DNA from 4 places in the Paenibacillus sp. MDV22-iso6 genome. Region 1 is predicted to be linked to each of the others. Evidence: riboswitches for the same ligand, from Rfam matches in the RefSeq annotation. Region 1 holds a riboswitch; each other region holds the start of a gene.
What was found. Region 1 has a riboswitch for cyclic di-AMP ahead of AC4PM4_RS08765 (HAD family hydrolase). Riboswitches for the same ligand answer to the same signal wherever they lie in the genome.
Positions count from the first base shown of each region.

Region 2: it holds a riboswitch for cyclic di-AMP, as region 1 does, so the genes downstream of both, AC4PM4_RS24205 (3D domain-containing protein) here and AC4PM4_RS08765 (HAD family hydrolase) in region 1, are expected to answer to the same signal.
Region 3: it holds a riboswitch for cyclic di-AMP, as region 1 does, so the genes downstream of both, AC4PM4_RS30215 (C40 family peptidase) here and AC4PM4_RS08765 (HAD family hydrolase) in region 1, are expected to answer to the same signal.
Region 4: it holds a riboswitch for cyclic di-AMP, as region 1 does, so the genes downstream of both, AC4PM4_RS29440 (resuscitation-promoting factor) here and AC4PM4_RS08765 (HAD family hydrolase) in region 1, are expected to answer to the same signal.

Region 1 covers NZ_JBZVDZ010000002.1:560,830-564,332, reverse strand. The annotation lists gene AC4PM4_RS08775 (Nramp family divalent metal transporter) at 1-896, shown strand, start outside; gene AC4PM4_RS08770 (HAD family hydrolase) at 1,037-1,729, opposite strand; gene AC4PM4_RS08765 (HAD family hydrolase) at 1,895-2,290, opposite strand; cyclic di-AMP (ydaO/yuaA leader) riboswitch at 2,411-2,586, opposite strand; gene AC4PM4_RS08760 (glutathione peroxidase) at 2,954-3,430, shown strand; partial or broken gene AC4PM4_RS08755 (hypothetical protein) at 3,412-3,503, opposite strand, start outside.
Region 2 covers NZ_JBZVDZ010000009.1:110,229-113,731, forward strand. The annotation lists gene AC4PM4_RS24205 (3D domain-containing protein) at 127-795, opposite strand; cyclic di-AMP (ydaO/yuaA leader) riboswitch at 798-994, opposite strand; gene AC4PM4_RS24210 (amino acid ABC transporter ATP-binding protein) at 1,280-2,002, opposite strand; gene AC4PM4_RS24215 (ABC transporter substrate-binding protein/permease) at 1,989-3,446, opposite strand.
Region 3 covers NZ_JBZVDZ010000018.1:27,997-31,499, forward strand. The annotation lists gene AC4PM4_RS30205 (M1 family metallopeptidase) at 1-1,150, shown strand, start outside; gene AC4PM4_RS30210 (hypothetical protein) at 1,161-2,003, shown strand; cyclic di-AMP (ydaO/yuaA leader) riboswitch at 2,256-2,393, shown strand; gene AC4PM4_RS30215 (C40 family peptidase) at 2,397-2,867, shown strand; gene AC4PM4_RS30220 (GNAT family N-acetyltransferase) at 3,267-3,503, shown strand, end outside.
Region 4 covers NZ_JBZVDZ010000016.1:15,186-18,688, forward strand. The annotation lists gene AC4PM4_RS29435 (TatD family hydrolase) at 1-108, shown strand, start outside; cyclic di-AMP (ydaO/yuaA leader) riboswitch at 350-603, shown strand; gene AC4PM4_RS29440 (resuscitation-promoting factor) at 877-2,061, shown strand; gene rnmV (ribonuclease M5) at 2,218-2,763, shown strand; gene rsmA (16S rRNA (adenine(1518)-N(6)/adenine(1519)-N(6))-dimethyltransferase RsmA) at 2,768-3,503, shown strand, end outside.

The DNA.
Region 1 (3,503 bases):
TGTTATACGGCGTCATTATTACCGCTGTCGATGTACTGGTCATTCTTTTGCTGCAAAATAAAGGCTTTCGCGCATTGGAATCCCTCGTAATTGTACTGATGGCTACCATCGCCCTCTGCTTCGGGATTGACCTGTTTCTCGCTAAACCGGATATGGGTGGCGTCATGCATGGTTTCGTACCGAATGTTGAGATTTTGCAAAATCCGGCTATGCTCTACATCGCCATCGGGATTATCGGTGCAACCGTGATGCCCCATAATCTGTATCTGCATTCTTCCATTGTGCAGACCCGTCAGATTGAACAGACGCCAAAAGGAAAAAAAGAAGCGATTCTGTATTCCACCATGGATTCAACCATCGCTTTAACGCTAGCTCTGTTCATTAATGCAGCCATCCTGATTGTGTCTGCTGCCGTGTTTCATAGTGCGGGTATGACCCAGGTGGCGGAAATTACAGATGCTTACCATCTGTTGACACCTCTGCTGGGAACCACCATCGCCAGCATCCTGTTCGGTGTAGCCCTGCTGGCTTCAGGCCAAAACTCAACACTCACCGGCACGTTGTCCGGACAGATTGTAATGGAAGGCTTCCTGAACATTCGTATTCCAGCGTGGCTTCGTCGACTGGTTACACGTCTGATCGCTATCATCCCGGCCGTCATCGTAACAGCCATTGCTGGAGAGCACGGAACAGAAGAACTGTTGATTCTTAGCCAGGTTGTGCTGTCTCTGCAGCTACCCTTTGCCGTCATTCCGCTGGTAATGTTTACGAGTGACAAAAAAAGCATGGGGGCTTTTGCCAACAAGCTGTGGCTCAAAATCATCTCCTGGATCATTGCCGGAGTTATCGTTGTCCTGAATGTGTATCTGATTATCCAGACCATTCTGTTGTTCTAGGTTAAACGGAATTACGCCGTATTTTGTCTAACTCAAAAAGGCTGATCAACTCAAGTAACGTACCCCTTGAGACGATCAGCCTTTTATATGTTAGAGCAGCAGCCTAATTATACCGAATAGTTCATAAATACTGCTCTTATTTAGTTGTCTGAATTTTGAGTTACCATTAACAAAGGAAGAAGTTGCTCCAGTGATTCAATAGTCCAGTCTGGACGCTCTGCATCCGCAAGCTCCGGCTGGAATCTGCCATAACCCTGCAAAATCCGGATCGTGTGCATACCCAGCTTCTTAGCCGGAATAATATCATTATCAATCCTGTCGCCGATCATGACCGCTTCCTCAGGTTTGCATCCCGCCTGTTTCAACGCTACAGCATACAATTCAGGATCAGGCTTGGACACTCCTTCTTCAGCCGAACAGGCCAGCACATCCACATACTTGCGCAAGCCGTAGCTATCCAGCCGATTTTCCGTCCCCGGACTCTGATTGGCAATGATACCAATCTTATAGTGTTGCGACAACGTCTGGAGAACAGCGTCGGCTGACGCGAAGGGGCGCTCAAGCTCTTTGCGGAACTTCAGCTTCTCCTGTATCTGTTCCCGGTGCCCCTCGTCGCTGATAAGGGTACGAATAGCCAATTTCATCGGCCATTGCTCGTAATTTCGGTAGGAGGCGGCAAATAGTTCTCGCACCGTCTGCATCTCCACCTGATAACCAAGCGCACAAGCTTCACGAACGAACTGACCGATAATATCATCTACCGGCTCCCATTCGTCCACGAGCGTATCCCCCACATCAAAGAACAACCATTGTATTCCACGTACATCCGGCACGCCTATTCCTCCTCGTTAGCCACAGGAAATCCATATCCCTATTTCCCAAACCATAAAAAAGAAGACCCACCAACATGCATGAGTCTCCTCAAGTTTCCGTTTATTTATGATTTCAATTATAACAGGCAGCTGGCACTGGATCAATCACAGGAATAGTACTAGCCACTAGCCATTCAGTAGAAACCCAACTTCCCCATTCAAGGAATATACAATACGGTCTGCTCCCATTCCCCGATAGATCCCTTTGGGGTGGCTTTGTTCCGTAATGACACACAGGGACTTGGATGTCCAGGAGCGGCAGATCTGTAAATATCGACAGGTCAGGTTTAGGCTATTTTCAAAAATAAAAACATTGCCGACACTACCTTGCGGCAAAAACCATTTCTGAGCAGCAGCTGTGTTCATGCGAATGACATGCTCCACACCAATCCTCCGGAGCCTGCGCTCTTCCCCTGCACTGTTGGTCAGAACGGCAAACGGCATTTTTTTGTACATCAGCAATTTGATAAATTTACGTCCTGCTTCATTTGGAGCAGTCACTAAGATCATCTCTTTATCCATCATTCGTTCCTCCCTTGGCGTGAAAAGACAACAAAAAAGAAGCGTGGGGGACCAAGGCCTCCCGGACGCTTCTTCAATAATCCATAGCAAAAAGACACTATGAACCAGCGTACGGCTTGTTGCCTCTCCCTTTAACGCTTACGAGGTTAGCTGACGGATTCGGGCGCGAGAGTCGCCCTATTTCCGGCTGTCACCGGAAAATTCACCCCATGGATGCCTACTGTCCTGGACAGTTCATCCTGTTGGTTCCCCCGTTTCCCACCCATGAATGAATGGAAACTCAGCGATTAAAACATCGTTCTTTTATAATCATTAATCAGAGCGATATTATCGTTTGTTTCGTTTTTCATGTAAAATTTAATTTAAATTGGAATTACGATATGAATCATACACCCGTGCCATATTGGTGTAAAGTCTGCGCAGATCACCGAATCGACGGATTTTTGCCATTACACATCAATAATAGCGCTTACAACGTATCCATTCTCTACCCATCTCATCAAAGCTCTCTAATTCTCTCTTTAGCGAAATTCAGGTAGCAAATCAGTCACAGATCATACACGACAGCTTCAAATTGAGTTAAAAAAGCAATATTAATTTTGCATTATTTAATTGTAATCAATATAATAGAAGAAAGAAGAATATGAAATGGAGGCGATTTTCATGTCAGTCTACGACTACAAAGTAAACACCCTTCGCGGTCAGGAAGTTGAAATGTCCAACTATCGTGACAAAGTACTGCTTATCGTGAATACAGCAAGCCAATGCGGCCTCACACCTCAATTCAAAGGTCTGCAAGAGCTTCAGGATAAGTTTAAAGACTCCCCATTCGAAGTTCTTGGTTTTCCAAGCAACCAGTTTGCACAGGAAAAAGGCTCTTCTGATGATATTGCCGAGTTCTGCCAGATGAACTATGGTGTTAGCTTCCCGATGTTTGAGAAGATCGATGTGAATGGTTCAAGCGCTCACCCTCTATTCCAGCACCTTACCAAAGAAGCACCAGGCGTACTCGGCTCCAAAGCCATCAAATGGAACTTCACCAAATTCCTTGTGGATCAGAACGGACGTGTTCTGAAACGGTATGCTCCCAAAACAACACCTGATAAAATTGAAGCGGACATCAAAGAATTGCTTAAATAACAAGTAAAGGCCATCCGACCCAGCAGACAGAATGAGCATGCATTCAGGGGAAACGGGTGACCTTTTTTTGTCT
Region 2 (3,503 bases), on a different contig from region 1:
ATCCCTGAAGTTGGATATTCAAAAGGGTGTTCTTCCATCACATTATTGTGATGGAAGAACACCCTTTATTGTTTAATTTAGATATAGTTGGAGTCACATATGATGATGTGCAGCTACGCTTTGATTTTATTTCAAAATGTAAAGTTCAACATCCTGAATACCAAATGTGCTCACGGATTGCTTGCTGCCAGGAATAAAGATATCGATCTTGTGACCTTTAATGGCACTACCCACATCACGAGCCGTTGCGACAAATGCCTGTTTTGGCAGTCCGGGATGTGTATGACCTGTCACCAGTACCTTTGTACCCAATGGAATGATACTCGGGTCTACTGCAATGGTACCCAATTCAAGCGGATTACCGAAGTAATCCACAGCACCCCATCCTCCATTTTCGGAAGCGTCTGCGGAGTATGCTGTTGCTTTGACGTCGACAGCTTTGCTGTAATCAAACGTTTTACCCCAGGCTTGTACAACTTTACTATCTGCATTAACGTCAAGGCTTGCGGCAGTTACCGTTTTGGCCTCCGTTTTAGCTGCTGCAGCAGAAGCTGTGTTCGTTGTTTTACCAGGGATCGTAATTTTCAAACCACCATAAATGTTGTAAGCTGAAATGTCATTGTTAGCTTTAATAAGAGCGTTAAGTCCAACTCCATATTGTTTGGATAAGGTGTAGAAGGTATCCCCCTCTTTGGCCACATGAACTGAATCAGCATGAGCCGGAACGGCCTGAATGAGCATTGCTGCTGTCAGCAAAGCTGTTGCTGTTTTGGCTATACGTTTCTTGTTAATCATGGTCTTCCTCCCTCATTATGCCTGCGAAGTTAGTTGTCGGATTCGGATGGAGGAAACCACCCTATAGGTTCAATTACATTAATAATTTATGTAGCCCTAATTCACCCCAAGCCGTGTGCAAATGATTCTTCCCCAAGCACACTCTGCATCGTTACATCCCCCACACTCCCAACTCCGGAAGTTTCGGCAGGAACAAATATATCACAACTTTGTAACCAAGAGTCGTAGTAAATGTTACCATCTGGCTAATTCACTTCAATATTTTTGCTGAATTCAAGCGACTTTTTCAAAAAAATGTCTATTTGAGCTTATATCGTTGATGACAGAAACGTTACTTTTTATGTAAATCCGTGCGTATTCACACGCAACAAAACAATCCCTGCCGACAGGTCGCCGACAGGGATCTATGAGGGAATAAGAATTCTCATCCACAGTATATATTTTGCATTTTCATCCAATTCATCCTAATGATGACTCGGATGTATTAGAGCACTTTAGCAAGGAAGTCACGTGTACGTGCATGCTTAGGCTCACCAAACACTTCAGCAGGTGTTCCTTCTTCTACAATAACCCCACCATCCATAAACAGGATGCGGTCCCCTACTTCGCGTGCGAAGCCCATCTCATGCGTTACAATAACCATGGTCATGCCGCCCTCTGCAAGCCGCTTCATGACATCCAGTACTTCACCGACCATTTCAGGGTCCAGTGCTGAAGTAGGCTCGTCAAACAGCATGACATGCGGCTGCATCGCAAGCGCTCTTGCAATAGCGATCCGTTGTTTCTGTCCTCCGGACAGCTGATTAGGATAAGCGTCTTTTTTGTCAGACAGGCCAACCGTCTTCAGCAAATCTGCGCAGATTAGTTCCGCTTCCTGTGCAGATTGTTTTTTCACTTTAATGGGAGCAATCGTAATGTTCTGCTGCACCGTTTTGTGCGGGAACAGATTGAAATGCTGGAATACCATCCCCATTTTTTCACGAGTTGCATTAATGTTGTGTTTAGGGTCAGTGATCGAAACTCCCTCAAAGTCAATCTCACCGGAAGTAGGCTGCTCCAATAAGTTAAGACAGCGCAAAAAGGTACTTTTCCCCGATCCGGACGGACCGATGACCACGACAACCTCGCCTTTACCAATTGTTACGTTAATGCCCTTGAGCACATCGTTATTTCCATATGATTTGTGTAATTGTCTAACGTCTATCACTTGCACTCAACTTCCTTTCCAGTCGACCCAGCAGCTTGGACAAAATGAACGTCAGCACAAAGTAAATGGCCGCTGCAATCAGGAATGGATTCATTCCTTGGTACGTAATGTTTTTGACTACACTTGCCTGGTACATAATGTCCACCATACCAATAACCGAGATGATGGAAGATTCCTTGATAATGGTCACGAACTCATTACCGATCGCCGGCAACACCGCTTTAAACGCTTGTGGAAGCACGATGAAGCGCATTGCCGCACCTCTGCCCATTCCCAGGGAACGAGCTGCTTCCAACTGGCCTCGATCCACACCCTGTATACCAGCGCGGAAAATCTCGGCAAGATAGGCACCACTATTAATGGATAGTGTGATAATTCCCGCCTGAAGAGCCGAGAAATTAATTCCAAAGGTCAATGAAACACCGTAATAGATAATCATCAATTGCACCAGCATTGGCGTCCCACGAATGAGCTCAACATAAGCTGTTCCGATCCAGCGCAAAATGGCGATGTCATGCAGACGGAACAAACAGATGATCAGACCGATGATAACACCGAAAAATACACCAAGTGCAGAAAGCAGCAATGTGTACCCTAATCCCGTGGCATAAAAGCTTTTGTATTGCCAAAATACTTCAAAAATATTTTGTTTACTCTTCTCTGCCATCAACTGGCTTGCCTCGGTAACCAACTGATCGATTTTATTTTCGCTTTTCAGACGTTCGAGCGTTCCGTTCACTGCATTCAGCAATTCCGTATTGCCCTTACGAATCCCGATTGCCGCTTCGGCCTGCTCTTCATCCGGAATAGCCGGTGCTAATCCAATCACATCATCCAGATAACCGGCAGCCACCGTATCTTCAACGATCGCAGCATTTACACGATTGGTCTGCAATTGCAGCACGATATCAGATATTTTATCAAGTGCTGTCAGTTTTGCGCCTGGGATTCCCTGGCCAATCGTTTCCTGAATGGAGCCTTTTTGAACACCAATTTTTTCATTTTCCAGATCAGCCATGGTTGGATATTTATCTATATCCGCATTGCGAATCATGATAACTTGCTTTGATTTATAATAGGTATCGGAGAAGTCAATGCTTTGTCTACGATCATCTGTTGGCGTCATTCCCGAGATGACCATATCCACACGACCACTCTGCAACGCAGGAAGAAGTCCGTCAAAACCCATATCCTCTATTACAAGTTCTGCGCCAAGATCGGCAGCAATTTCTTTAGCAATCGAAATATCAAATCCGACAATTTGGTCTTTACCATCAATCACTTTATGGAATTCATATGGTGCAAAATCGGCACTTGTACCGAGCACCAGCTTTTTACTGCCTGAATTGCTTGTAGTTCCCGTTGCCAACGCAACAGGTGCAACCGTAGTAAGCAAGACCACAAGAGCTAGCAGCATCATGGTGTAACGACTAATCAATTTCAACCCTGTTCTCCCCTTATAATACTTTGTATGCTTTCTGTTGTTGATGCCTGAGTCATT
Region 3 (3,503 bases), on a different contig from region 1:
GAAGAACGGCGAAAAAGTATATCAGTTCTATGCCGATGATGTGCATGATTTTGCCTGGTCAGCCTCTCCTGATTTTGTTTATGCAGAAGAACCCTTCTCTGCTCCCAATGTGCCAGGCGTACGAATCAAGCTGTATCTCGACCCTGCTCATGAGGATCTGAAGGAACGTTATTTCTACGCCGCCAAAGCAGCGCTATCCAATTATAGCAAGTGGTTTGGCCCTTATCCGTATTCCACACTGTCCATCGTTGTCCCGCCCAAATCAGGGAATGGCGCAGGGGGAATGGAATACCCTACCTTGGTCACCGCCTTCGGTGCAGATGATTCTGCTCCTGGCTACGATCTGGAACGCACGGTTGTGCACGAGATTGGGCATCAGTATTTTTACGGCATGGTCGCGAGTAATGAATTTGAAGAGGCTTGGCTGGACGAAGGATTCACCTCCTATGCAGAAGACAAAGTAATGGAACAGGAATACGGACTTATCCCGAATCTGCCCGTACAAGCTGGTCTCATTACTTCTCCAGCTTCACTGACACAGGACTCCTGGAAGTTTGATTCCCAGAATCAATATGCAGCAAACGTATACACACGAGGCAAGCTTGTATTACTTGGAATAGAACAACAGGTTGGTGCTAAAACGATGGAGCGTATTCTCTCGACCTATGTGAATAAATACCGCTTTAAACACCCTACTTCGTCTGATTTTCAAAAGGTCGTGGAACAAGTGACGCGTACATCCTGGACCGATTATTTTAATCAGTATGTATACGGCGATGGCATGGCTGACTTTGCAGTGGAAAAGATCGCAATCAATCCTATCCTGAAAGACGGCCAAACGTTGTACGAGTCATCGGTTACATTGCAGAAAAAAGGGAGTGAATATAAGAAGGTTCCTGTTCGAATTATGTTCGAAGATGGGAAAACCATGACGAAAGAATGGGATGGTAGCGAGGAGCGCATTACCTACAAACTGACCTATACTTCCCCTGTTTCCTGGGCTATGACTGATCCGCTATACACGATTGTGCTGGAGAACCATCATATGAACAATTTTCTGAAAGCCGGACTGGATGAGCCAACTAAATCCCGCTGGAGCATGAGCGCAACCAAAATTATAGAAGCCATATTCGGAAGTCTGTCATGGTGAGGTGGATACAGTGAAAGCGAAAATACGTGAAGGCTGGTTTCTCGTCCGTCAGCATATGTTCATTGCGGCACTCTTATTTCTCTATCAATTAGTATGGGGATACTTTCTTTATCGAATGGTGCAGTCAGCTGTGGTTCCGCTGCTCCTGCGTTATCCTGACCCTGATACAGGGGAACTCAGTACGATTTTATTTAAAATGGAGAGCCAACTCGGTCTGACAACGAATCCGGAGGTTCACCGCTATTTATGGATTTTAGGGGCTATGCTGCTGATACGGATTCTGATTAGCCCACTCATTCAGGCAGGGCTGCTCTACTCGCTCCAGCATTATAACCATTCGGAAGAGCGCATTCCATTCATTCGCGGTATCAAAAATTTATGGAAACCGATGCTGTTGCTCCACACCATTCGGACTATATTACTGCTGCTACCCGCTTATTGGCTCGCGCCAAAGCTCTATTCCATCTTTATGGAAGGTTTTCATTCCCTCCATCTGCTCTTGCCTGGTATTCCCTATGTTGCTGGTTGGATTGTATACGGGTGGGTTATCCATCATGTCCTACTGTACATGCAGTTTGGTATCTCAGCTCCCGATGGGGAAGGCGGAGCACGTGGTACGTTTCAAGCTATATGGATTGCACTACGCCAAGTCATCACTCTAATCGGCATTGCTGTCCTGCTGGGCGGCCTTCATCTGTTGGTCTTTGGTGCCTTTACTTCAGCTTCATGGTTACTAACCGGCTTAACTGGTCTTATACTACAACAAACGTATCCACTTGCCCGGTGCTTGCTGAGCCTGTGGAAAATATGTGCCCATTTCCGCCTATGGCAGTCCAACTCGGTCAAAGATTAAATTAAACGGTTAAAAACGGTTACCATCTCTATGTAAAGTTGTATTCTTCAAATGCCGTTAAACAAGCAAACCTCGACCTTTCCCCGTCAAAGGTCGAGGGTTTTTTTGTTAATTTTGTTGTTAAACGTTGCCAAAGTGATATACCTCTGTTACAATAATCGCAGTGAGTTTTTAGTAACAACTTTGTAATCTTTACCTTCATATTTGTAACTACTTAAAATTTAATCGTCATTTCTTGATTTCGCAGGTGCATAACTAGCATAGCCAAATTCCTAGCACCTGGGAAGCGGGGGAACCAGTTATGGGTGAATTGATCTTGCAACAGAGGGATCATAGGGGACCTTCAACCGAATCCTTAAGCTAACCTCGCAGGCATTGGAAGGGGTATATCTCTTGTTTAAGAAGAAATTAACCGCAGCTGTACTCAGCCTCACATTCGCATTATCGCTTGGAGCAGGCAGCGCATTCGCAGATTCGAAAATGGACCAAGTTATTGATTCAGCAATGGGGACTACATACAAAAGCGGAGGAACAACGCTTAACGGCTTTGACTGCTCTGGATTCACAAGTTATGTATTCGACAAGCTGGGCATTGATCTGGCTCGCCAATCGAGTTCACAATTCGACATGGGTGATTCGGTATCCCGGATGGAAATGAGACCAGGTGATCTGGTATTCTTCAATACAACGGGCAAAGGGGTCTCGCACGTAGGGATCTTTGTAGGGAATGGGAAGTTTGCACACTCCTCTTCTTCCAAAGGAGTTACAATTAGCGAATTAAGCGAAAGCTATTGGGCCAACCGCTATGTTGGCGCTAAACGTATTATGAGCACGGACGCATATGAGACATTGGCCATTGAATAGGGACAAGCCGAGCAACGTCATGCTGTAACAATAACTTTACTGTAACGAAGCATAATAGAACCGTCTGGTACATTCTCCGCAGGAATGTTATCCGGCGGTTTTTTTGTGCTTCGTTTCCTTAACATATTCGGGATAGCTATCAAACCTAATTTTAACTTTTTTTAAAGCTATTTTTCATTGCTTCGCCCGTGCTCTTATAATGTTTTTACCCATCCCACTATAATATAAACGAAATTACCGGAACTTTTGTTTCACTTTTTTTCAAAAACGAGGACTTGCCAAATGAACGCCTCTTTTGTAGAGTGAAAACAAGCTTAGATATGGAATGACATATGTATATGTATATGGACAAATCAAAATCATTATAGCTTGTTCACAATGAGAGGAGCGTGCAGTTGTATGGATGAAGCCCCTGTGACGTTTCACGTTGTGCCCATGCAAGAAGAACACGCGGAACTAATCTGCGATTGGCAGTATGACCCGCCTTATAATATTTATAGCTGGCTGCCCTGGGAGCAGATGAAAGCACTTGAAGTGGAATTCGGCGATCCCAAGCTACGGAAAGAACAATATGCGGTGGTGCTGGGAGAGGATCAGCAGATTTGCGGTTTTGCTCAGTACTTCCCTCTTGAAGGT
Region 4 (3,503 bases), on a different contig from region 1:
CATGTACGTCTGGTTGCAGAAGCAGCTGCGGAAATTAAAGGCATTTCGATAGAGGAAATTGCAGCAATAACGACCAAAAATGCCATGGAACGATTTGGGATTCGTTAAAAGATCGAGCAAAACGGGTGAAAAAGTGAGTTAGGCGGAGTTAATTTGCTTTTTGATCCAAATAAATCAAGAATATTACAATATTTTAACCAAATATTTAGAAAAACGTACTTGAACAACGCTTTACAACATGCATAGAAACAGGATATCATCTTTTCAGTGAATTGTTGTGCGGAAAATTGGACAGATGTTCGGGGGATGAACAAAGGGACACTTTCCGATGAAACAACATTACTTTCATGAATCAGTCTCGCTGAGTCTCCGTTAACGGAGAGCGGGGGAACCAATAGGGCTTAAACATCGGTGATTGCAGCCGATGCGCAACATGCGCTGACCCAAAAGCAGCGTATGAATCTGCGAAGCCGTATTTGATTTCTTCTTTGGGTCTCGGGGTGAATTCAAGGGCGTCCGCCATGAGCGGATGACCGGAGATAGGGCGGCTCTCTTTCGCCCGAACCCGACAGCTAACCTCGCAAGCGGAAAAAGAGAGGCAACCTCGTGCATGAATTTCCGATATTCAGAATCATTCGGAAGCCACGAAAGAGTTCCTCTTAAACTCTTTCTTTGGCTTTTTTGTTTTTGAATAAAAGAAATACTGTCATCATACGGTAAGTATTCAGGAGGATGACATCATGTTGCGAAGATTGATTCATGGTGCAGAACCGGATTATGTTGGTCCGATCTGTGTTCTGTAGAAAATTTGGTATAGTCGCGTCAAAGACATCATGCATTACTTTAGACGGCGAGGCTATGAAGGAGGACGGAGAAGTGGGCACATTCCAACCAGAAGAGACCCATGAGTCACGATCATCCAGTAAGTCTTTCGCGTTGCGGTGGAAGCATGAGAACTTGCGTCAAATGGCATTGATCGCGATTTTCTCAATTGCGCTTACAATCATGATCTTGTTAGTCGTTTACGGTCAGGCCGGGAAACAAATTTCACTGGTTATTGATGGCAAAGCTCAAGCGGTAGAGACTCGTACAGGAATGCTTCAGGAAATGCTGGAGGAGCAGTCAATCACAGTCAGCCCTCACGATCAGGTATCCATGCCCTTGAATGGGGCGATCACAGATGGAGACCGCATCGTTATTGAGCGGGCCGTTCCAGTTAATATTACGGCAGACGGGGACACCAAGACTCTGTATACAACCGATTCATCGGTAAAAGATGCGATTAAAAAATCAGGTATTCAAATTGCAAGTGAAGACAAAGTATATCCGGCGCTTGGAACCACTATTGAAGCGGATATGAAAATCCGTGTAGTGCGGGTAACAAAGCGTACGGTGGAAGTGGAACATCCGATTGCTTATAAAGTGATCAAAACGGCTGACCCTAGCTTGTACAAAGGCGACAATCGTGTCGTTGTGAGCGGTAAAGAAGGCACACTTGTACAGCATATTGAAAAAGTGTTTCAGGATGGAGAATTGGTCTCCAAAAAAATGGTGGGTAAATCGGTCGCAACGAATCGCGTCGATAAAGTGATTGCCATTGGTACCAAAGCCAAACCTGTTGTGAAAGAGCCAGTGATTCAGACGGTATCGGCGCAGACTTCCACGACAAAAACAGCAACAACCACGAACTCGAAGAAAACCGCTGCCTCGGGCAGCAAAGTAATTACCGTCTCAGGCAGTTCTTTTAAATATTCAAAAGTCTTGAAAAATGTATCCATGACGGCATACTCTTCTGAAGAGCCTGGTATCGGCACAAAAACAGCTTCAGGTACTCGGGTAACTGAGGGACGTACCATTGCGGTTGATCCCAAAATCATTCCGATTGGCTGGTGGGTGTATATCGAGGGCCTTGGCTTCCGTCGTGCGGAAGACACAGGTGGTGCCATTAAAGGCAACAAAATTGATGTGTATTATGATAGTGTGAAGCATGCCCTGAACTTCGGACGGAAGAAAGGCAAGACGGTATATGTGATTGGTCCGGTGAAGCCGGAAGCGAACTAAAATCGTTTTACTTTGAAATGGGAATGCTATAAAATATAAGCATGAATGATTCATGCGGAATATGCGGCGGAGGGGTCTGAATTCAGTCTCCCCCGCCGTTTGGCAGAGAAGAGGGATATTCCTCTTCTTTTTGCGTTAGAAAGGAAGAAATGGAACATGATAAAAGAAGTGATCGTGGTAGAAGGCCGTGACGATACCGTAGCCATTCGACGTGCGGTTCAGGCAGATACGATCGAGACTGGTGGGTCCGCCATCAACCAGCGCATTCTAAAGCGGATCGCACTTGCTCAAGAGAGACGTGGTGTCATCGTACTGACAGACCCGGATCATGCTGGTGAACGTATTCGTAAAATCATCGCCAATAAAGTACCTGGTTGCAAGCATGCTTTCATTCCGGAGGCAGATGCTACGCGCAAAGGCGACATCGGAGTGGAGAACGCTTCACCGGAGGCGATTCGTCATGCATTAGCACGTGTACACACGTCATATGAAGGCGCACCCAGTCTGATTGATTGGGAGGATCTGATTGCGGCGGGACTGATTGTGCACCCACAGGCTGCTGCACGTCGTATGGAGATGGGCAATCTGCTGGGCATAGGTTATTGCAATGGCAAGCAGTTCCACAAGCGGTTGAGTGTATTCCAGATTACCCGGGAAGAGTTCTCCGAAGCATTATCGCAAATTGAACGTGAAGGATTGTGAGCGTATGAAAGGCATGGAAGAAACCGTAGAAATTGCAACACCCAAACGAACCAAAGAAATCATTCAAAGACACGGATTTTCATTCAAGAAGAGCTTAGGTCAGAACTTTCTGATCGATCAAAATATATTGAACAAAATTGTAAATGCAGCTGATTTGGACGAGTCCAAGGGCGCACTTGAGATCGGACCAGGGATTGGCGCGCTCACAGAACGTCTGGCTCGGGTAGCCGGTCCTGTAACGGCTGTAGAGATTGATCAGCGATTGATCCCGATTCTGGGTGAAGTGATGCAGCCTTATCCAAACGTTCGTGTGCATCACGGGGATGTGCTGAAGCTGGATCTAGCTGAGTTGTTCCATACCGATTTTGGAACGGTAGATAAAGTGAGTGTTGTAGCCAATCTGCCTTATTATGTAACGACGCCAATCATGATGAAGCTGCTCGAAGAGAAGCTGCCTGTAGACAGCATTGTGGTCATGATCCAGAAGGAAGTGGCTGAACGCATGGCTGCTGCACCAGGATCAAAGGACTATGGCAGTTTGAGCATTGCGGTTCAGTACTACAGTATGCCGGAATTGGTCTGTATTGTTCCGCCCACGGTCTTTATTCCGCAGCCTAATGTGGAATCGGCTGTAATTAAGTTAAAGGTGCGTGAACAACCACCGGTTGAAGTTCCCGACGAGGCACATTACTTCGAAGTGGTACAGGCTTCCTTTGCGCAGCGTAGAAAAACCATCTCCA